3 regions of the Streptomyces sp. NPDC059874 genome follow, and region 1 is predicted to be linked to each of the others. Evidence: riboswitches for the same ligand, from Rfam matches in the RefSeq annotation. Region 1 holds a riboswitch; each other region holds the start of a gene.
What was found. A riboswitch is a leader RNA that binds a small molecule or an ion and turns the genes downstream of it on or off. The one in region 1 is predicted to bind thiamine pyrophosphate.
Positions count from the first base shown of each region.

Region 1 (7,626 bases):
TCCACCGCACGCTGGTCCACGGCACACCGGTCCACGGGCCCGCCCTGGACGTCACCGTGATGTGCCCCGACGACCCGGCCACCCGGCCCGACGCGGACCATCAGGCGGTCACCGTGAGCGCCGTGTGCGGGCCGGAGGCGCCCGGGGTCGAGGAACTGCTGGAGCTCGCCGCGAAGGCCGTTCCAGGGCTGCGGGAGCGGCTGTTGTGGCACGAGGTGCGCACCCCGGCCGACATCGAGGCGGCCACGGGCGCGGTGGGCGGCTCCGTGCCCCCGCCCGCACTCGCGGGTGCCGGGGGCCGGCTGCTCCACCCGGCCAACACCACGGCCGTGCCCGGGCTGTACCTGGCGGGCGGCTGGGCGCACCCCGGCGGCGGACTGCCGCACGCCGGGATGACGGGGGCCCTGGTGGCCGGGCTGATCGTGGAGGGCGCGGAGTTCCGCGGCTCCCAGTGACCTCCGGCGAGCCGCGGAATCCCCTCGCGGAGCCTCAGTAGCGGTACTGCTCGTACTCGCCGGTCCCCTGGGAGGGGTACGGGTAGCCCTGCTGCTGGTCCTCCGCCGGATACGGCTGCCCGTACTCGTCGGTGGTCCGCTGCTGGGGGACCCACACCCCGCCGGGCGGGGTGTCCATGGAGTACTGCTGCTGCCCGTAGTCCCCGTACGGGGCGTAGCCGGCGTACGGGTCGGCGCTCGGCGGCACGACCCCGCCGCCGGTGCCGATGTACGGGTCCGAGTAGGCGGCGTAGACCTGCTGCTGCTCACCCGTCGGGTAGCCGCCGGAGTAGTCGTAGCCGCCCTGGCCGCCCTGGGACTGCGAGGGGTCGTAGTACGCGGCGTACTGGTGGGCGTCCTGCTCGGCCGTGGTGAACGGCGAGGCGAAGGCCGCCGTCTGCGTGGGGTCGGGGCCGGGCTGCGCGGGCACGAAGCTCTGGATCCCGTAGGAGCCGGTGTCCTCGGGCACCGGCTCCGGGCTGTAGACCTCCGGGTCCGCGTCCTGGCCGCGGCTCTGGCCCTCGTACTCCAGGTCGGTGACCTGGAGGGACGGGTCCTGGTGCACCGGGCCGCCGGACCGGCGCCGCCTGGACTGCCGTACGGGTTCCCCGCCGCGGCGCAGCGCCCAGCCGGCCACGAAGCCCTTGCGGAACGAGAGCGTCACGAGCGTCTGGCCCAGGGCGAACATGGCCGCGCCGGCGCCGATGACCGGCACCGACGGCAGCATCACCCCGGCGACCACGCCGAGGAAGCCCGCGAAGGCGAGCAGGCGCCAGCGGAGCCGGGCCTTGTACTGCATCAGGACCTCGGCGAGCAACCACAGCGCGACGATCCCGAACGCGATGTAGAGGACCGTCATTCCCATGCGTGGCCCCTCTCGGTACGGCCGCCCATGGCGTACGGCCGGTCAGGCCCGCTGGTGCAGGCCCAGGTTCTCGTAGATTTCGAGAGTCGCCGTGGAATTGTTCAGCGTGATGAAGTGCAGCCCCGGTACACCCTCGGACAGCAGCCGCGCGCAGAACTCCGTGGCGAACTCGATGCCAATGGAGCGTACAGCGGCCGGGTCGTCCTTGACCGCGAGCATGCGCTCTTTCACGTCCGCGGGGAAGACCGCGTTACTGAGTTGGGGCAGCCGGTCGAGCTGCTTGATGGCCACAACAGGCATGACCTCGGGGATGATCGGGGTCTCGCAGCCCGCCTTCGCGACACTGTCGCGCAGCCGCAGATAATTCTCCGGATCGAAGAACATCTGGGTGATGGCGTAGTCGGCACCGGCGCGGCACTTGTCCACGAAGTGCCGGATGTCCGTGTCCCAATCCGTCGAACGCGGGTGCATCTCGGGGAAGGCCGCGACGCCGACGCAGAAATCGCCCGACTCCTTGACCAGGCGGACCAGATCGGCGGCGTAGTGGACGCCCTCGGGGTGCGCCACCCACTCGCCCATGGGGTCGCCCGGCGGGTCTCCGCGCACGACGAGCATGTTCCGGATCCCGGCGTCGGCGAACTGGCCGATGACGTTGCGCAGCTCGGCGACCGAGTGGTCCACGGCGGTGAGGTGCGCGACGGGGGTCAGGGTGGTGTCCGAGGCGATCTGCTCGGTGGCCTTGACGGTGCCGCCGCGGGTGGAGCCGCCGGCTCCGTAGGTCACGGAGACGAAGCTGGGCGCCACCGCCTCCACCCGGCGCAGCGCGTTCCAGAGGTTGCGTTCGCCCTTCTCGGTCTTCGGGGCCCAGAACTCGAAGGAGTAGGAGCTCCCGGACGCGAGGAGTTCGCGGACCGTGTGTGCACGGTCCGACCAGGTGGAAGCGGTACCAAAGGCCATACCGGCAGGTTAGACGGGGCGTGGCGCAGCCCGAAGTGGTGTCCGTCTTTTGGACACGTTTTTGGACACCCGGGCGCTCCTAGCCCAGACGGGCCCGAACGCGCTTGGCCAGATCGGCGGCGGCCGCGCCCGGGTCGGCGGCCTCGGTCAGAGCGCGGACGACCACCACGCGGGTGGCTCCGGCGTCCAGCACCTCGTCCAGGTTGGTGGCGTCGATGCCGCCGATGGCGAACCAGGGCCGGTCCTGTTCCAGCGAGGCCGCGTACCGGACGAGCCCGAGGCCGGGGGCGTAGCGGCCGGGCTTGGTGGGGGTCGGCCAGCAGGGGCCGGTGCAGAAGTAGTCCACGCCGGGCTCGGCGACGGCCGCGTCGACCTCGGCCTCCGCGTGGCAGGAACGGCCGATCAGCACCTGCTCACCCAGGATGGCGCGGGCGGCCGGCACCGGAATGTCGCCCTGGCCGAGGTGCAGGACGTCGGAGCCGATGGCGTGGGCGACGTCGGCGCGGTCGTTCACGGCGAGCAGCTTGCCGTGCCGGCGCGCGGCCTCGGCGAACACCTGGAGGTGCTCGAGCTCCTCCCCGGCCTCCATGCCCTTGTCCCGGAGCTGGACTATGTCCACGCCGCCGGCGAGTACGGCGTCCAGGAACTCGGGGAGGTCACCCTGCTTCTTGCGGGCGTCCGTGCACAGGTAGAGCCGGGCGTCGGACAGCTGCTGCATGGGTGTACCCCCCGTGGTGGAGGCGGTGTACGGGCACACGCGGCCCGTACACCGCGGTGGAGCGAATGCGGATCAGGTCGGATCGGGTCGATCAGTCGATCAGTCGATCAGGTCAGAGGGCGAGCGCCTGAGCGCGGCGCTTCACCTCCGTGCCGCGATTCTCGCTCAGCGCCTGCGCGGGGGTGCCGGGCAGGGTCGGATCCGGGGTGAACATCCACTCCAGGATCTCCTCGTCGGAGAAGCCGTCGTCGCGGAGCACGGTCAGCAGACCGACCAGGCCCTTGACGACCTTGTCGCCGTCGATGAAGGGCGCGGGCACCTGGAGGGAGCGGTTCTCGCCACGGCGCACGGCGAGCAGCTGACCTTCCTTGACCATCTGGCGGACCCGGGTCACCTCGATGTCGAGCACCTCCGCGATGTCGGGAAGGTACAGCCACGAGGGGACAAGGGCATCGATCTTTGCGTCAATCTCGGTCACAGCCCCAAGCCTGCCATCTCGGCTCCGCCGCCGGTAACCGGACGACCCGTCCGGGTCTGGCCACTGCCGGGGCAGCGCCCCGATCTTTCAGCCCGTCCGGCGCTTGAGGACCGGGTCCGGGCGGAGCCCGGGGAACGGAGGAAGGGCGGGGCGGGGAGCAGCTCCGCGCAGCGGCACCCCGCCCCCGCCGCACACTCCGGCGCCGCTACGCAGTGGCGGACTTCAGCGGGGTCCCGGGGTCGCAGACCTTGGCGGGGTCAACCGGCACCCCCGTCTCGATCAGCCGCCGCCCCTGCGCCAGGTCCCGCGGCCGCCCCACGGCCAGCACCGCGACCAGCGCCCCGCCCCGCAACCAGCACACCGACCACGTCTCCCCACCCGGCTCCCCCCGCCAGAGCAGCGAATCCGCCCCGCCGTGATGCCCGGCGTACTGGACGAATCGCCCGAACTGCTCCGACCAGAAGTACGGGACCGGGTCGTAGACCTGCGCGGGCTCCCCCGCCAGGATGTTCGCCGCGACCGCCCTCGGCCCCTGCAGCGCGTTGTCCCAGTGGTGCACCAGCAGCCGCGTCCCGTACCGCCCCGAAGGGAAGGACGCGCAGTCGCCGACCGCGTACACGTCCGGCACGGACGTACGCAGGTACGCGTCGGCGGTGACCGACCCGTCCGGCCCGAGCTCGACTCCGGCCCCGGCCAGCCACCCGGTGGCGGGGCGGGCCCCGATGCCCACCACCACCGCGCCCGCCGACAGCACCCGGCCGTCCGCCAGCAGCACCCGGCCCGCCTCGACCCCCGCGACCTTCGCGCTGGTGATCAGCTCGGCCCCGGCCTCCGCGTACCAGCGCCCCATCGGCGCGGCGACCTCCTCCGGCAGCGCCCCCGCCAGCACCCGGTCCGCGGCTTCGACCACGGTCACGGCGCAGCCCGCCTCCCGGGCCGCGGTGGCGAACTCCGCGCCGATCCAGCCCGCCCCGACGACCACGACCGAGGGCGCCTCCGCCAGGACCGGGCGCAGCCGGGCCGCGTCGTCGAGGGTGCGCAGCAGGTGCACGCCCGGGACGCCCTCGGTACCCGGCAGGGTCAGCGGTTCGGCTCCGGTGGCCAGCACGAGGACCTCGTACGGCACCGGGCCCGCCTCGGTGTCCAGCTCGCGCTCGGCGGCCCGCAGCCCGGTGACCTCGGTGCCGAGCCTGAGCTCGATGTCGAGCCCCTCGAAGTCCACGTCGAAGGCCGAGTCCTCGGCCTTGCCGAGCAGGACCGCCTTGGACAGCGGGGGCCGGTCGTAGGGCTGGTGCGGTTCGGCGCCCAGCAGGGTCACGGGGCCGGTGAAGCCCTGCTCCCGCAGGGCGACCGCGGTCTGCACACCGGCCATTCCGGCGCCGACGATCACGACGCCGCTCTGATTCTTCTCCGTCTGCTCGCTCACCCGGCCACCCTAATCATCTGACGGTCCGTCAGGAATAGGTGCCGCCTTACCCGCCGTCGACGGCCGGGTTAGTCTGGCCACCGTACCTATCGCGGGAGTCCGGCGCACCGGGCTGAGAGGGAGGCTGGACGGCCTCCGACCGTACGAACCTGATCCGGGTCATGCCGGCGAAGGGAGGGGCTGGACGCCCATGCACTCATCTCGAACGGGACCCGAAACCGGATCCCCCAGCGGATCCACGGGATCCATGGGATCCATGGGATCCACGGAGCCTACGGGGTCCAAGCGATCCCAGGGATCCCAGGGATCCGACGTCCTCGTCATCGGCGGCGGCATCATCGGCCTGGTCACCGCCTGGCGGGCCGCCGCACGCGGCCTGCGCACCATGCTCGCCGACCCGGCCCCCGGCGGCGGCGCCGCCCAGGTCGCGGCCGGCATGCTCGCCCCCGTCACCGAGCTGCACTACGGCGAGGAGGCCCTGCTGGGCCTCGGCCTCGCCTCCGCGGAGCGCTATCCGGAGTTCGCCGCCGAGCTCGCCGAAGCCAGCGGCGGCATGGACATCGGCTACCGCGCCTGTGGCACCCTCGCCGTCGCCCTCGACTCCGACGACCGGCTCCACCTGCGCGAGCTGCACGCCCTGCAGCGCCGCTGCGGCCTGGAGTCCGAGTGGCTGACCGGCCGCGAGTGCCGCCGCCTGGAGCCCATGCTGGCCCCGGGCGTACGCGGCGGCCTGCGCGTCGACGGCGACCACCAGGTCGACCCGCGCCGACTCGCGGCCGCCCTGCTGGCCGCCTGCGAGCGGGCCGGGGTGATCATCCACCGGGCGAACGCGGAACGGCTGCTGGTCACCGCCGACCGCGCGGCGGGCGCCGTACTCGACGACGGTACGGAGCTGCGCGCGCACCAGGTGGTCCTGGCCGCCGGCTCGCTGAGCTGCAAGCTGCCGGGCGTACCGCCCGAGGCGGCCGTGCCGGTCCGCCCCGTGAAGGGCCAGGTCCTGCGGCTGTCGGTACCCGCGGCGTACGGGCCGTTCCTGTCGCGGACCGTACGGGCGGTCGTGCGCGGCAGCCACGTCTACCTGGTGCCTCGCGAGAACGGCGAACTCGTCCTCGGCGCGACCAGCGAGGAACTCGGCTGGGACACCACCGTCACCGCCGGCGGGGTCTACGAACTCCTCCGCGACGCCCACGAGCTGGTGCCCGGCATCACCGAACTCCCCCTGGTCGAAACCCGGGCGGGCCTGCGCCCCGGCTCCCCGGACAACGCCCCGCTGCTCGGCCCGACCGAGCTGCCGGGCCTCCACCTGGCCACCGGCCACTACCGCAACGGGGTCCTCCTCACCCCCCTCACCGGCGACGTACTGGCGGATCTGCTGACCACCGGCGAACTACCGCCGATCGCCCGCCCCTTCACCCCCCGCCGGTTCTCCGCCGCACGTCAGGAGTCGTACGCATGACCATCTCCGTCAACGGCGAGCCGCGCGAGCTCGCGGCCGGCACCACCCTCGACACGGTGGTCGCCACCCTCACCACCGCCCCCTCCGGCGTCGCCGCCGCCCTCAACGAGACCGTGGTCCCGCGCGGGCAGTGGCCGGCCACGGCGCTGGGCGACGGCGACCGGGTCGAGATCCTCACCGCGGTGCAGGGGGGCTGAACGACATGGCAGACGACCTCTTCACCCTCGGCGGCCGCACCTTCTCCTCCCGCCTGATCATGGGCACGGGCGGCGCCCCGAGCCTCGACGTGCTGGAGCGCGCACTGATCGCGTCAGGCACCGAACTCACGACGGTCGCGATGCGGCGCCTGGACCCGACGGTCCAGGGCTCCGTCCTCTCGGTCCTGTCCAAGCTCGGCATCGCGGTCCTCCCCAACACGGCGGGCTGCTTCACCGCGGGCGAGGCCGTCCTGACGGCACGCCTCGCACGGGAGGCCCTGGGCACGGACTGGATCAAGTTGGAGGTCGTCGCGGACGAGCGCACGCTCCTGCCCGACGGCGTCGAACTCCTCGACGCAGCCGAGACCCTGGTCGACGAGGGCTTCACCGTCCTCCCCTACACGAACGACGACCCGGTGCTGGCCCGCAAGCTGGAGGACGTGGGCTGCGCGGCGATCATGCCGCTCGGGTCCCCGATCGGGTCGGGCATGGGCATCCGCAACCCGCACAACTTCGAGCTGATCACGGAACGGGCGGGCGTCCCGGTCATCCTCGACGCGGGGGCGGGCACGGCCTCGGACGCGGCCCTCGCGATGGAACTCGGCTGCGCGGCCGTGATGCTCGCCTCCGCGGTGACCCGCGCCCACTCCCCGGCCCTGATGGCCGCGGCCATGCGCGACGCCGTCTCGGCGGGCCGCCTCGCCCACCGCGCGGGCCGCATCCCCCAACGGCGCTTCGCGGAAGCGTCGTCCCCCACGGAAGGCCGCGCGGAACTGGACCCGGAACGCCCGGCGTTCTGAGGGGGGCGGGGGCGGGGGGCGGGGGGCGGTACGGGTCCACGCGCGTGCGGGACTTTTACCCCCTCGGGGCACACCCCTGGGCGGGGGTGGGGCGGGGGTGGGGCGGGCCCGGACAGTCCTGTGCGGCGGGGGCTTCGGGTGGCGGGGTCCGAGCCGGGCGGAATCAGAGAAGCCTTGGGGGTTTCCCGTCAGTCCCATAGTCCTTCCGTGTCGGGCCGGCCTGTCAAGGGCGCTC
Region 1 is NZ_JBHWJY010000019.1:85,635-93,260, forward strand. It holds gene ACFV9H_RS13970 (phytoene desaturase family protein) at 1-455, shown strand, start outside; gene ACFV9H_RS13975 (hypothetical protein) at 490-1,359, opposite strand; gene metF (methylenetetrahydrofolate reductase [NAD(P)H]) at 1,402-2,316, opposite strand; gene thiE (thiamine phosphate synthase) at 2,396-3,034, opposite strand; gene ACFV9H_RS13990 (Rv2175c family DNA-binding protein) at 3,147-3,512, opposite strand; gene ACFV9H_RS13995 (NAD(P)/FAD-dependent oxidoreductase) at 3,718-4,938, opposite strand; TPP riboswitch at 5,020-5,131, shown strand; gene thiO (glycine oxidase ThiO) at 5,195-6,394, shown strand; gene thiS (sulfur carrier protein ThiS) at 6,391-6,591, shown strand; gene ACFV9H_RS14010 (thiazole synthase) at 6,597-7,391, shown strand.

Region 2 (7,626 bases), on a different contig from region 1:
CCGCATCACCACGACCCGGTCGGCCAGGGCGAAGGCCTCCCCCTGGTCGTGCGTGACGGCCAGCACGGTCGTCCCCAGCCGGGAGAACAGCCCCCGCAGCTCCACCACGAGCCGCTCCCGGAGCCCCCGGTCGAGCTGCCCGAGGGGTTCGTCCAGCATCAGCAGCCGCGGCGACGGCGCCAGCGCCCGGGCCAGCGCGACCCGCTGCTGTTCGCCGCCCGACAGGGAGGCCACCGCCCGGCCCTGGGCTCCGGGGAGCCCGACCAGCTCCAGCAGCTCCGCGACCCGGGGCCCGTACGAGCCGCGCCCGCGCGAGGAGCCCCGCATCCGGAGGCCGAACGCGACGTTCCCGCCGACGTCCCGGTGCGGGAAGAGCTGGTGGTCCTGGAACATCAGGCCGACGCCCCGCCGGTGCACGGGCACCCCGGCCTGGTCCGCCCCGCCCAGCAGTACCCGGCCCTCGGACACCTGCTGGAGTCCGGCGACGACCCGCAGCAGTGTGGACTTCCCGCTTCCGCTCGGTCCCAGCACGCACACGATCTCGTGCTCGGCGACCTTCAGGTCCACGGCGTCCACGACCGCACGCTCACCGAAACGGACCGACACCCCTTCCAGCTGAAGCAGTGTCATCAGAACTCTCCGGAGGTCTTGTCGGGTCGCAGTCGCTCCAGCACCAGCAGGGACGCCGCGCACACCAGCATCAGGATCGTGCTCAGGGCCATCGCCTGCCCGTAGTTCATCTCGCCGGCCCGCCCCAGCAGCCGGGCCACGGCCACCGGCAGCGTCGGGTGGTCCGGCCGCGCGATGAACACGGTCGCGCCGAACTCCCCCAGCGAGACCGCGAAGGCGAACCCGGCCGCGATCAGCAGCGCCCGCCGCACCAGCGGCAGGTCCACCTCCCGCCACGCCCGCAGCGGCGACGCGCCGAGCACCGCGGCCGCCTCCCGAAGCCTCCCGTCCACCGCGCGCAGCACGGGCAGCATGGTCCGTACGACGAACGGCACGCCCACGAGGGCCTGCGCGAGCGGCACCAGGATCCACGAGGTCCGCAGGTCCAGCGGCGGCTCGTCCAGGGTGATGAGGAAGCCGAAGCCGACCGTCACGGCGGACACCCCGAGCGGGAGCATCAGCAGCGCGTCGAAGCCGCGTACGAAGCGGCCCCCGCGCCGGGTCAGTGCCGCGGCCGCGAGCCCGCCGACGACCAGGGCGATCGCGGTGGCGGCGAGCGCGTACCGGAGGGAGTTCCAGATCGCCTCCAGCGGCGGCACCAGGAACGTTCCGCCGCCCGCGCCCACCTCCTGGAGCGCCCGGTAGAAGCCGAACCCGTACCCGCCGGGCGCGTCGAAGGAGCGTTCCACCAGCACGCCGAGCGGCAGCACGATGAGCAGAGCCACGGTCAGCAGCACCCCGCCCAGCAGAGCGCGCTGCGCCAAGCCGCGCGGCCGGTGGGTGGTCCGGCCCGGATCGACCAGCCGCAGTGCGGTCTCGCGCCTGCGCACGGTCCAGGCGTGCACCGCGAGGATCGAACCGATCGCGGCGAACTGCACCATCGTCAGCACGGCGGCCGTCGGCAGGTCCAGGAGCTGCGCGGTCTGCCGGTAGACCTCCACCTCCAGGGTGGAGTACGAGGGCCCGCCGAGGATCAGCACGACGCCGAAGGAGCTGAAGGTGAACAGGAACACCATCAGCGAGGCGGCGGCCACCGCCGGGGCCAGCGCGGGCAGCGTCACCCGCCGCCAGGCCGCGAACCGCCCGGCGCCGAGCACCCGGGCGGCCTCCTCCTGGCGCGGATCCAGCTGGGCCCAGAGCCCGCCGACCGTGCGTACGACGACGGCGTAGTTGAAGAAGACGTGCGCGAGCAGGATCGCCCAGACGGTGGTGTCGAGCCGGACCCCCACCCGTTCGTCCAGCAGCCCGCCCCGGCCGACCAGCGCGAGGAAGGCGGTACCCACGACCACGGTCGGCAGCACGAAGGGAACGGTCACCATGGCGCGCAGCAGCTGCTTGCCCGGGAACTCGAAGCGCGCGAACACGTACGCGCCGGGGAGTGCGATCAGCAGCGTGAGCGCGGTGGAGGCGAGCGCCTGCCAGGTGGTGAACCACAGCACCTCGGCGATGTCGGGCCGGGTGATCACCTCGCCGACCCGGCCGAACTGCCAGCCGGCGTCGGTCTTGAGCCCGCGGCCGACGATGGCGGCGACGGGATAGGCGAAGAACAGCCCGAAGAAGGCGAGGGGCACGGCCATCAGCGCGAGCCGCACCGCCGTGGCCCGACCGGACTCACGGGTGCTCACGCCGAAGCCCGGAACCGGCGCGGCGCCCCCCGACGCCGCGGCCGTTTCCTTGGTGGTACCGCCTACTTCACGACGAGCGCGGTCCATGCCGAGACCCACTGATCACGGTTCTTGGCGATGGTCTCCGGAGCCACGTTCTCGGGCTTCTCGACCACCACGCCGTGCTTGGTGAACAGCTCCGGCAGGGCAGCGTTCTTCGTCACCGGGTTCACGAACATCTGGAGCGGCATGTCCTCCTGGAACTTCTTGCTGATCAGGAAGTCCACGAGCGCCTTGCCGCCCTCCTCGTTCTTCGCGCCCTTCAGCAGACCCGCGAACTCGACCTGACGGAAGCAGGTGCCGGTGGCGACGCCCGTCGGGGCCTCGGCCGGCTGCGGCTCGCCGTACAGCACCTCGACCGGCGGGCTGGAGGCGTAGGAGACGACCAGCGGGCGGTCGCCCTTGGCCTTCTTGCCGCCCGCGGAGCCGGAGAAGCGCTCGTTGTAGGCCTGCTCCCAGCCATCGACGACCTCGACGCCGTTGGCCTTCAGCTTGGTCCAGTAGTCCTTCCAGCCGTCCTCGCCGTACTTGCCGACGGAGGCGAGCAGGAAGCCGAGGCCGGGCGAGGAGGTCGCGGCGTTCTCGGTGACCAGCAGGTTCTTGTACTCCGGCTTGATCAGGTCGTCCAGCGTCTGCGGCGGGGCGATCTTCTTGTCGGCGAAGTAGGCCTTGTCGTAGTTGACGCAGATGTCGCCGGAGTCGATCGGGGTGACCCGGTGCTCCTTGTCGAGGACGTATTCCGGCTTCACCTCGGCCAGGCCCTTGGCCTCGTACGGGGTGAAGATGCCCTTGTCGAGGGCGCGAGAGAGCAGGGTGTTGTCCACACCGAAGAAGACGTCGCCGCGCGGGGAGCCCTTGGTGAGGATCTCCTGGTTCAGCGCCGCGCCCGCGTCCCCGGACTTCAACACCTTGACCGTGTAGCCGCTCTGCTGCTCGAACTCCTTGAGGACCGTGTCGGTCACGTTGAAGGAGTCGTGGGAGACGAGCGTGACGGTCTTGGACTTCGGGGTCTCGCCCGCGCCCTTGTCCTTGGCGTCGCCGCCGCAGGCGCTGAGCGTGGTGACGCCCAGCGCGGCCGCGAGCGCGGCGCCCGCGATCTTCTTGGTGGTGCTCACTGGTGATTCCTCCTGGGATGACCAGGAGAAGACGCGGCCCCGCCCGGCGCTCTGTGGGAGCGGACGCCGGGCAGGGCGCAACAGCTTGAGTGATGACCGAACTTCCTACCCCGAATGACCGGGGCGAGGTTCAGAGGGTCTGCGGATGACGGGTACCGCACTCTCAGCGCTGTGGCGCTCCCCTGTCGGAATATGAAATTGGTTCGGCCACAGGGTACCCCGTGGCCGAATGCGAACGGTCAGAACCGGACCCTAGCGCTCCGACGCGGCGAGCTGGCCGCACGCGCCGTCGATCTCCTGGCCGCGGGTGTCCCGTACGGTCACGGGCACGCCGTGGCGGGCGATCGCCTCGACGAAGGCCCGCTCGTCCTCGGGTCGCGAGGCGGTCCACTTGGAGCCGGGCGTCGGGTTCAGCGGGATCAGGTTGACGTGGACGCGCTTGCCCTTGAGCAGCTTGCCCAGCAGGTCACCGCGCCAGGCCTGGTCGTTGATGTCGCGGATGAGGGCGTACTCGATCGAGATCCGGCGGCCGGACTTCTCCGCGTACTCCCAGGCCGCGCCGAGGACCTCGCGAACGTTCCAGCGGGTGTTCACGGGGACCAGGGTGTCGCGCAGCTCGTCGTCGGGCGCGTGCAGCGAGACGGCGAGGCGGCACTTGAAGCCCTCGTCGGCGAACCGCAGCATCGCCGGGACCAGGCCGACGGTGGAGACGGTGATGCCGCGCTGCGACAGGCCCAGGCCGTCGGGCTCCGGGTCGGTGAGCCGGCGGATGGCGCCGACCACGCGGTTGTAGTTGGCCAGCGGCTCGCCCATGCCCATGAAGACGATGTTCGACAGGCGGGCCGGGCCGCCCGGGACCTCGCCGTCGCGCAGGGCGCGCATGCCGTCGACGATCTGGTGCACGATCTCGGCGGTGGAGAGGTTGCGGTCCAGACCGGCCTGGCCGGTGGCGCAGAACGGGCAGTTCATGCCGCAGCCGGCCTGCGAGGAGATGCACATGGTGACCCGGTCGGGGTAGCGCATCAGCACGGACTCGACGAGCGTGCCGTCGTGCAGCTTCCACAGGGTCTTGCGGGTGGTGTCGTTGTCGCAGGAGATGTGCCGTACGACGTTCATCAGGTCCGGGAGGAGCTCCTGCTGGAGCTTCTCCCGGGAGCCGGCGGGGATGTCGGTCCACTCGGCCGGGTCGTGCGCGTACCGGGCGAAGTAGTGCTGGGAGAGCTGCTTGGCCCGGAAGGGCTTCTCACCGATCGCGGCGACCGCCTCGCGGCGCTCCTCCGGCGTGAGGTCGGCAAGGTGCCGGGGCGGCTTCTTGGCTCCGCGCGGTGCGACGAAGGTGAGCTCTCCCGGAACGGGGCGGGCCATGGCAGGTACTCCTTGTAAGACGAAAGGCGCGCCGCAGAAGCAGCGCGCCTTTCAAGAGTAACCGCCCGGCGTCTTGTGACGCCTTTCCGCAGGTCAGCCCGTACCCACGAAGGCCGCCAACAGCAGCCAGACGACCGGAGCGGTCGGCAGCAGGGAGTCGAGCCGGTCCATGATGCCGCCATGACCCGGGAGCAGGGTGCCCATGTCCTTGATGCCCAGGTCACGCTTGATCATCGACTCGCCCAGGTCGCCCAGGGTGGCGCTGACCGCGACCGCGAGGCCCAGCAGCAGGCCCTGCCACCAGGAACCGCCGTCGATCAGGAACTCCATGCACAGGGCGCCCGCCGCCATGGCGAAGGCCACCGCGCCGAAGAGCCCCTCACGGGTCTTGCCGGGGCTGATGCGGGGGGCGAGCTTCGTCTTGCCGAACCGCCAGCCGACCGCGTAGGCCCCGGTGTCGCTGACCACGGTCAGGACCAGGAAGGTCACCACGCGCTGCGGACCGTCGTCGGCGGTCAGCAGCATCGTGACGAACGTGGCCAGGAAGGGCACGTAGAACGCCGCGAAGACACCCGCGGTGACGTCCTTGAGGTAGTCCTCGGGGGGTTCGGTCATCCGCCAGACCAGGACCGCGAGGGCGGTCAGGGCCATGGCGACCCAGGCCCCCTCGGCACCCCGGACGTAGCCGGCGATGACCATGGCCGCGCCGCCCACCGCGAGCGGGACCAGCGGGGCCTTGATGCCCTTCTTCTCCTGGAGCCGGGAGGTGAGCTCCCACAGGCCCACGACGACAGCGACGACCACGACGCCGACGAAGACCGCCTTGACGATGAACAGCGAAGCGAAGATCACCGCGCCGAGGCCGACGCCGACCCCTATGGCGGCACGCAGGTCCCGCCCCGCGCGCTTCTTCGGCGGCGGGGGAGAGGCGTCCTGCGGTGCCTGCGAGGGCGGAGGCGGGGGGCTGGGCATGGGCTCCTGCGGCGGCGTCTCGTCGCGGAAGAGGGGGCCGCCGTCCGGTGCGGCCCCCCGATCGCGTGCTTCCCGGTCGTCGAAGTCACGGCCGGCGGCATCGGGCACGATGGGCATGGGCCGAGTGTGCGGGCCCACCTGCGCATCGTATGCGGGACCCGCCGGAACCGGCTCCGGCTGCCAGGAAGAGTCGTTCATCAGACTTCGAGGAGCTCGGCTTCCTTGTGCTTGAGGAGCTCGTCCACCTGCGCGACGTACTTCGCGGTGGTGTCGTCGAGCTCCTTCTCGGCGCGGCGCACCTCGTCCTCGCCGGCTTCCTTGTCCTTGACGAGCTTGTCGAGGGCGTCCTTGGCCTTGCGGCGGACGGCGCGGATGGAGACCTTGGAGTCCTCGGCCTTGGTGCGCGCGACCTTGATGTACTCCTTGCGGCGGTCCTGCGTCAGCTCGGGGAAGGTCACCCGGATGATGCTGCCGTCGTTGCTCGGGTTGACACCGAGGTCGGAGTCCCGGATGGCCTGCTCGATGTTGCGCAGCGCGCTCTTGTCGAACGGGGTCACGATCGCCATGCGCGGCTCGGGCACCGAGAAGGAAGCGAGCTGGTTGATGGGCGTGATGGCGCCGTAGTAGTCCGCCACGATCTTGTTGAACATCGCCGGGTGCGCACGACCGGTGCGAATCGCGGCGAAGTCTTCCTTGGCGACGACGACGGCCTTTTCCATCTTCTCCTCGGCCTCGAGGAGGATCTCTTCGGTCACCACGTGCTCCTGCATGTCTTGAATGGATGGTTCAGGCGGGCGGGACGGGCGGGGCCGGTCCGGGCTCGGTCCGGCAGCGGACTGCTCAGGCCCGGGTTCCCTGGTCGCTGACAAGCGTGCCGATCTTCTCACCCTTGACGGCGCGCGCGATATTGCCCTCGGCGAGCAGTTCGAAGACGAGGATCGGCAGCTTGTTGTCGCGGCACAGCGTGATCGCCGTGGCGTCGGCGACCTTGAGGTCACGGGAGAGGACCTCGCCGTACTCCAGTGCGTCGAACTTCACCGCGTCCGGGTTCTTCTTGGGGTCGGAGTCGTAGACCCCGTCGACGCCGTTCTTGCCCATGAGGAGGGCCTCGGCGTCGATCTCCAGGGCGCGCTGGGCCGCCGTGGTGTCGGTGGAGAAGTACGGCATGCCCATGCCGGCGCCGAAGATGACGACGCGGCCCTTCTCCAGGTGGCGCACGGCGCGGAGCGGGATGTACGGCTCCGCGACCTGGCCCATGGTGATGGCGGTCTGCACGCGGGAGTCGATGCCCTCCTTCTCCAGGAAGTCCTGGAGGGCGAGGCAGTTCATGACCGTGCCGAGCATGCCCATGTAGTCGGACCGGGCCCGGTCCATGCCGCGCTGCTGGAGTTCGGCGCCGCGGAAGAAGTTGCCGCCGCCGATCACAACGGCGATCTCCGCGCCGTCTCGGACCACCGCGGCGATCTCGCGCGCGATGGCGTGGACGACGTCGGGGTCGACGCCCAGTCCTCCGCCACCGGAGAAGGCCTCGCCCGACAGCTTCAGCATGAAGCGGCGGCCCTTCTTGTCCTGGTCGCTCTTGTCGTCGGATGCGGTGTGGGGGTCCACGCCCTGATTCATGGAGATCTCCTCGTGCACATACGAAGAAGGCCATTGCCGGTGGGTCCTTGCGGTTCCCTCTACGGCAATGGCCTCCTCGTCAGATCTGCGGTCGTCCTGCGCGAGCGCGGACGACTGCCTCAGACCCTACCGGGGTCCGGTGTCCGTCGCGTACGGACGGACTCAGATGCCGACCTTGATGCGCGAGAAGCGCTTCAGGGTGACACCGGCCTCGTCCAGAA
Region 2 is NZ_JBHWJY010000026.1:39,731-47,356, forward strand. It holds gene ACFV9H_RS17380 (ABC transporter ATP-binding protein) at 1-630, opposite strand, end outside; gene ACFV9H_RS17385 (ABC transporter permease) at 630-2,246, opposite strand; gene ACFV9H_RS17390 (thiamine ABC transporter substrate binding subunit) at 2,357-3,448, opposite strand; TPP riboswitch at 3,533-3,642, opposite strand; gene rlmN (23S rRNA (adenine(2503)-C(2))-methyltransferase RlmN) at 3,701-4,813, opposite strand; gene ACFV9H_RS17400 (phosphatidate cytidylyltransferase) at 4,907-5,983, opposite strand; gene frr (ribosome recycling factor) at 5,983-6,540, opposite strand; gene pyrH (UMP kinase) at 6,626-7,405, opposite strand; gene tsf (translation elongation factor Ts) at 7,568-7,626, opposite strand, start outside.
Region 2: it holds a riboswitch for thiamine pyrophosphate, as region 1 does, so the genes downstream of both, ACFV9H_RS17390 (thiamine ABC transporter substrate binding subunit) here and thiO (glycine oxidase ThiO) in region 1, are expected to answer to the same signal.

Region 3 (7,626 bases), on a different contig from region 1:
GCGCCACTCGTCGCGTTCCTCGACCGGACCGATCGGATCGTTCCGCTCGGCCAGGAGCGGAACCTGGGTGATTTCGAGGAGAACCTCGACGAGGCGCTCGGCAAGATCCTCGCCGAGTCGAGGCAGAACGAGCAGAACGCGGGCTGACGCCGGCACCAGGTAACACCGGCAGTACAGGCAACACCGGTGTCCGCTGACCAACGGACGACGACCACCATGAGGACCGGCTCAGCGTGCCGACGCGCTGAGCGCCACGTCCCGCCGACTTTCACCGGCCGGCACCGCACGCGACCTGACCAGCCGCGTCCGCCGGCCCTTCGTTCCCGTTGTCCGGGAACCACCATTCAGCGCTTGCGCCGCCGGCCCCGGCCGCCGCGGACCGGCCCCGAGGCCGGCGAGGCGACCGGGGATTCCGGTCGGTCGGCCGAAACGACCAGCGCGGCCAGCGCCGTGGTCACCGGGACCGAGGCCACGAGCCCGATCGAGCCCACGAGGGTCCGCACGATCTCCTCCGCGACCAGCTCGCTATTGGCCACGGATCCCATGCTGCTGTTCGCGATCGAGAACAGCAGAAGCAGTGGCAGCGCGGCGCCCGCGTAGGCCAGTACGAGCGTGTTGACCACCGACGCGATGTGGTCGCGGCCGATCCGGATGGCCGCCCGGTAGAGGCCACGCGGACCCATCGTCGGGTCGGCCTGGTGGAGTTCCCAGACCGCCGAGGTCTGGGTGACCGTCACGTCGTCGAGTACACCCAGGGATCCGATGATCACGCCCGCGAGCAGCAAACCGCTCATGTCGATGTCCGGATAGAGGCCGTGGATCAGGCCGGTGTTGTCGTCGGTGTTGCCGCTGAGGAACGCCCAGTCGATGAACAGCGAGCCCAGGAGCCCGATCAGCAGCAGCGAGACGAGCGTGCCGAGGACGGCGACCGAGGTCCGGGCCGTCAGGCCGTGGCACATGTACAGGGCGATCAGCATGATGGCGCTCGCGCCGATGATCGCGACGAGCAGCGGATTCGAACCCTGCAGGATGGCCGGGAGGATGAAGAGGGTCAGCACGCCGAAGCTGACGACCAGCGCGATCAGCGCGAACAGCCCGCGCATCCGCCCGACGACCACGACCGCGACGGCGAAGATGCCGGCCAGCAGGGCCATCGGGAACTTCCGGTTCACGTCGATCACCGAGTACTGGAGGTCGCGCGGGGCGTCCGGAGCGTAGGCCACGACCACCTCCTGGCCCTTCTCCAACTGCCGTGGCGCACCCGGCTGGACGACCTCCACGAAGGTCCGCCCCTTGTCCGAGCCGGTGCCGACCTCCACGGTCGCCTTCTTGCACTCCCCGGTCTGCGCGGCCTGCGCCTCGCGCCCCTCGGGGGTGGACGCATCGCCGGTCGGCGGCACCTGTGAGGCGTTCACGGATTTGCAGTCGACACGTTCCAGGGAGACGACCGTGCCCTGCTGGGTCTGCCGGTCGAAACCGACCCCCGTGCGCTCGTGGGCGGGGGCGCCGCCCGGCCAGAGCACCGCCATGCCGACGAAGACGGCGGCGGCGAAGGGGATCAGTACGGCCGCGATGACCTTGCGCAGGTGCTTCGAGACGGGAGCGGCCGGACCGTGGCCGTGGCTGTGCCCGCCGTGGCCGTGGCCGTGGCTGTTCCCGTGCGAATGGCCGGAGGCTTGGCCGGCACCTGAGTGCTCGTGGCCGGTGTGGCCATGGGGCTCTGTGGGCTCGTTGGGGGGCTGCGGCGAGGACGTCACCGGCAGATCATCGCAAGAGATGAGGGGGGCCCACTGTTCAGCACGCCATGGATGACGCTAGCGTGGGGGCTACTTTGCACAACGCGGGAGCTCGGAGCACCGGGCTGAGAGGGCGCTGATCACCGTACGCGCATCACAAATGCGTACGGGAAGAGGCTGCGTCGACCGCCGAACCTGTTACCGGGTAATGCCGGCGTAGGGAGATCAGGTCTCATGACCATTCAGGACGACGCACGCACGCCTGCCGTCAGCCAGGACACCGACGGCCAGACCGAGCGCCAGCCCGGCTGGCACAAGGGATACCTGGCGGGCTCCCGCCCCGACATCCGGGTGCCGGTCCGGCAGGTCCACCTCACCAACGGCAAGGACGTGACGCTCTACGACACGTCCGGTCCGTACACCGACCCGCAGATCGAGACCGACGTGCGGCGGGGCCTGCCCCCGCTGCGCGAGAACTGGATCATCGGCCGCGGCGACACCGAGGAGTACGCGGGCCGCCCCGTGCGCCCCGAGGACGACGGCATCAAGCACACCTCGCCGCGCGGTGGCCTCAAGAACCTCGACGCGGTCTTCCCGGGCCGTCCCCGCCAGCCCCGCCGGGGCCGCGGCGGCGCGGCGGTCACGCAGCTCGCGTACGCCCGTCGCGGCGAGATCACCCCGGAGATGGAGTACGTCGCGATCCGCGAGAACGTCTCCCCCGAGGTGGTTCGCGAGGAGATCGCCGCAGGTCGGGCGGTGCTTCCGGCCAACGTGAACCACCCCGAGATCGAGCCGATGATCATCGGTAAGCGGTTCCTGGTGAAGGTCAACGCCAACATCGGCAACTCCGCGGTCACCTCCTCCATCGAGGAGGAGGTCGACAAGATGACCTGGGCGACCAAGTGGGGCGCCGACACGGTCATGGACCTGTCCACGGGCCGCAACATCCACACCACTCGTGAGTGGGTCCTGCGCAACTCCCCCGTGCCGATCGGCACCGTGCCGCTGTACCAGGCGCTGGAGAAGGTCGACGGCCGCGCCGAGGACCTGACCTGGGAGATCTACAAGGACACGGTCATCGAGCAGGCCGAGCAGGGCGTCGACTACATGACGGTCCACGCCGGCGTGCTGCTCCCGTACGTGCCGCTGACCGCCCGCCGCAAGACCGGCATCGTCTCGCGCGGTGGCTCGATCATGGCCGCGTGGTGCCTGGCGCACCACAAGGAGAACTTCCTCTACACGAACTTCGAGGAGCTCTGCGAGATCCTCGCGACGTACGACGTCACGTACTCGCTCGGTGACGGCCTGCGCCCCGGTTCGATCGCGGACGCCAACGACGCGGCGCAGTTCGCGGAGCTGAAGACGCTCGGCGAACTGAACACGATCGCCAAGCGGCACAACGTCCAGACCATGATCGAGGGCCCGGGCCACGTCCCGATGCACAAGATCAAGGAGAACATCGACCTCCAGCAGGAGATCTGCGAGGAGGCGCCGTTCTACACGCTCGGCCCGCTGACCACGGACGTCGCGCCCGCGTACGACCACATCACCTCGGGCATCGGCGCCGCGATGATCGCCTGGTGGGGCACCGCGATGCTCTGCTACGTGACGCCCAAGGAGCACCTGGGCCTGCCCAACCGGGACGACGTGAAGACCGGCGTCATCACGTACAAGATCGCGGCGCACGCCGCGGACCTGGCCAAGGGGCACCCGGGCGCCCAGGAGTGGGACGACGCCCTGTCGGACGCGCGGTTCGAGTTCCGCTGGGAGGACCAGTTCAACCTGGCCCTCGACCCGGACACGGCCCGCGAGTTCCACGACGAGACCCTTCCCGCGGAGCCGGCCAAGACCGCGCACTTCTGCTCCATGTGCGGTCCGAAGTTCTGCTCGATGAAGATCTCGCAGGACATCCGCCGTGAGCACGGCGGTGACCTGAAGGCCGAGGAGATCCAGGCGGGCATGGCGGAGAAGTCCGCCGAGTTCGCGGCCTCGGGCAACCGGGTCTATCTGCCGCTGGCCGACTGACCTGCATCAGCGAGACGACCGGCGACACCTTGGGGGGAGTCGCCGGTCGTCTGCGTTCAGGAACGCTGTGCCTTTTCCGCAGCAGGCTCCGCTCCCACTCGTCCGTCAAAGCAGCTGTTGGTGTCGCATCGCTAGTCCGATAAGAGGACTTGTCTGCGAGGTGTCCCGCCACCCGCGTCAGCGCTTCCCACGCTGACCGATGTGGCCAGAGAGGCCCACCACACATCGTTCGATCGGTGTCGAGTAGGAGTGCTATGAGCCCCGAGCACAGGACCAGGTCAACGACGCTTGGACCGCTGCCGAGAAGGAGCAGATGGCTGACGGGGGGCACCCTGGCGTCGCTTGCCCTGGTCATGATGGGAGTCGCCAGTCCTGCCTTCGCCGTTGTGCAGAGCATTCGGGCGGCCGAGCGAGTGAACGCGGCGAGCCCCACGGGTGGGGACTCCTGCGAGCCGAACGGGCATCACCACCACCCGGACCACCACCCGGACCACGATCCTGACGACGAGCCGAAGACAGCTGGCCTCGAGGCCGGGCCCGACGGCGACGACAAGTGCGAGCAGGGCAGGCCGGGGCCGACGGGCGCGACGGGCGCGACGGGTACAACGGGCGCGACGGGTGCCACGGGTGTTCCGGGTACGGATGGCGCGACGGGCGCGACGGGCGCGACGGGCGCTGACGGCACCGATGGGGCGACTGGCGCGACTGGTGCCACGGGTGCGAGCGGCGCGACAGGTGCCACCGGCATCACGGGTGCGACGGGTGCGACGGGTTCGACGGGTGCCACGGGTGTAACTGGTGCGACCGGTGCCACCGGTGTGACGGGCGATACGGGCACTACTGGTGCGACCGGCGCCACGGGTGCCACCGGCGCCACGGGTGTCACAGGCACGACCGGTGCGAGGGGCGCGACCGGTGCGACCGGCGCCACGGGTGCGACCGGCGCCACGGGTGCCACCGGCGCCACGGGTGTCACAGGCGCGACCGGTGCGACGGGCAGTACCGGTGCGACGGGTGTCACAGGCACGACCGGTGCGACAGGCGCGACCGGTGCGACGGGCGCTACCGGTGCGACGGGTGCGACTGGTGTCACAGGCGCGACGGGTGCCACCGGTGCTACTGGCGCGACGGGTGCCACCGGTGCTACTGGCGCCACGGGTGCCACGGGTGCGACCGGGGCCACGGGCGCTACGGGCGCCACCGGTACTACGGGTACCGGGCCCTGTGACGACATCGACAGCTACGCGCCTTCGAACAACGTGTCGCACAGTGCCGCTCTCACGAACGGCATCGCCTACGCCGGCCGTGCGACCACGACCGGAGGTGTGCCCGTCTGGCAGGACATCACGAACGCAGACAACCCGGGATTCCCGTTCGGCAAGGCATGCGGCATCACGTTCCTCGGGCAGGGTGGCGACTCCTACATCCAGGTCGTGACGACGGACGGCAAGGTCTACCAGACACACGGTGACACCAACGGCAACGACTTCACCTGGAACGAGAGGTGGACCGAACTGACCCCCGCCCCGACTCCCCCAGCCCTCCGGGGCAAGCAGTTCAAGGGAGACCCGATGCGCGGAGCGTCCCGGAACCGCCTCCTCTAGGGAAGCCCGTTCCCGTTCCGGCAGGCGTATCCGGGCTCGGGTAGCCGCCCGGGTCCGCCCGGCCGATGCGACGGCCCGGCGTAACGATCGGAGGGCGCCGCTCCTCGGCCTGTCGGCCGGGGCGGCGCCCTCTGTCGCGTGCGGGGAGCGGAGGTCAGGCGACCACCTGATACTGCGGGTCCAGCTTGCGCCGGGCGAAGTCGAGGTTGGCGGAGACCCGGTCGAGCTGGTCGGCGGGGAGCTTGCCCGACTGCAGGAGGCGTTCGCAGCAATCGGCCGACTCCCGGTACTCGCCGACCCAGTAGGCGGCCACCGCGAGTTCGTCGAGCGCGCGCCATTCGTACCAGTCGAACTCGACGAACAGGATGTCGTCCGGGCGGGGGATCGCCGCTGCCTGCCGGGCGAACATGTGCGCCAGCGGGAAGCGGCTCTGCTGGCGGCAGATGCGGGCGAGACTGCCGAGCGCCTCGGCGCGCGACGGGCGGCTCTCGTGTGCACGGAGGAAACGGTCCGTCACCTCGGCCGGCGACCTGTCCAGGCTCGCCGCGAGCCGGGCCGCGTAGAGCTGGGAGCAGAAGGCCTCCTCGGCGAATCCGCCCATGCCCGACCGGAGGTCGTAGGCGGCGAGGGACTTCTCCGGTTCTCCCGCGTCGCGCCAGCTCTGGGCGAGGTAAAACGCGTAGCGGGCATTTCCCGGTTCCTTGCGGAGGCCCTCTTCCAGAACCTTCGCGTCGCGCAGATATTTCTGCCGTTCGCCTCCATCTCTGAGGCGTGCCCCGCCGCCGACGATGAGCATGTTGATGCCTTCGAGGACTCCGCTGCTGAACTGGTTCGATTCGCAGTCCAGGTACTCGTGGAGTACACCGACATATCGCCACGGCAATCGGGTCGATACCAGTGCGGGCCGCCAGTGAATGATGGGGGCGTGGTGAATTGCGATCCTGTACAGGTCGCGGGTCAGGTCCGGCATGTGAAAGCCGGGAGGTACCTCCATCACGTCGTCGGCGTCGATGAACAGCAGGTAGTCCGCGCTGGAGCGCGCGAGGTCGATGGCCTCGCTACGGCTGCCGTCGAAACCCTTCCACGGCCGCTCGTGCAGGACGCCGGGCAGGTCGCTGAAGAATTCTCGGATAATCTCTTGAGTTCCGTCGGTCGAGCCCGTATCCACGATCACCCATGTGTCGATCAAGGGGCGCACCGACTCCAGGCACTTCCGGATCACCGGGGCCTCGTTTTTTACGATCATGTTCAAGCAGACTGTTGCTTTCATGGATCCCATCCAGTGTGGTGATGAAAGTGCCCGCAAGTCGCACGTTGACGGTAGGGATCCGTGCAATGCCATGCAAGGAAGCGTGACCGCAATACGAGAAAGGCGCCATTCGGAGGCGTATCACTGGGCCAATCCGTTGATCTCTTTGCGAGGCGTCCCACAGCTTGTGACCGCGATCCTCACGATGACCGAGGTGGCCCGAAAAAGGCCACCACGCATCGTTCGATCCGGTTCTAGAAGGAGCGGCGTATATGAGTCCCGAGAACAAGACCAGGTCAACCCTCGGCCCTCTGCCCCGGCGGAGCGGTCTGGTGACCGGCGGAACCCTCGCCTCGCTTGCCCTGGTTTTGATGGGAGTCGTCACCCCCGCGCTCGCCGTGGGGCAGACCATCCAGACCGCCCAGACGGTCAAGGCGGTGAACCCCCCGAAGGACGACCACTGCGAGGACCACGGTCGGCCCGGCGACGACCACGGCCGACCGGGCGACGACCACGGCTACCCGGGCGAGGACTACTCGTGGGGCGCCGACGCCTGGCTCGACGGTCCGCACGGCGACGACAAGTGCGACGACAAGGGCAAGCCGGGTGCGACCGGTGCCACGGGCGCCACCGGTGCGACGGGTGCGACCGGCGCCACGGGCGCCACCGGTGCGACGGGCGCCACCGGCACGGGTGCGACCGGTGCGACCGGTGCGACGGGTGCCACGGGTGCGACCGGCGCCACGGGCACGGGCACGGGTTCGACCGGCGCGACGGGTGCGACCGGTGCCACCGGCGCGACGGGTGCCACGGGTGCGACCGGCGCCACCGGCACGGGTGCGACCGGCGCCACCGGTGCCACGGGTGCGACCGGTGCGACCGGTGCCACGGGTGCGACCGGTGCGACCGGTGCCACGGGTGCGACCGGTGCGACGGGCGAGTCCGTCTGCAGTGACGTCGACGCCTACAAGCCCAGCGGCAGCGAGGAGGTCAAGGCCGTACTGACCGGCGG
Region 3 is NZ_JBHWJY010000007.1:144,756-152,381, reverse strand. It holds gene ACFV9H_RS06805 (SsgA family sporulation/cell division regulator) at 1-147, shown strand, start outside; gene ACFV9H_RS06800 (YibE/F family protein) at 345-1,757, opposite strand; TPP riboswitch at 1,831-1,976, shown strand; gene thiC (phosphomethylpyrimidine synthase ThiC) at 1,971-3,761, shown strand; gene ACFV9H_RS06790 (hypothetical protein) at 5,021-5,365, shown strand; gene ACFV9H_RS06785 (glycosyltransferase) at 5,520-6,611, opposite strand; gene ACFV9H_RS06780 (hypothetical protein) at 6,887-7,626, shown strand, end outside.
Region 3: it holds a riboswitch for thiamine pyrophosphate, as region 1 does, so the genes downstream of both, thiC (phosphomethylpyrimidine synthase ThiC) here and thiO (glycine oxidase ThiO) in region 1, are expected to answer to the same signal.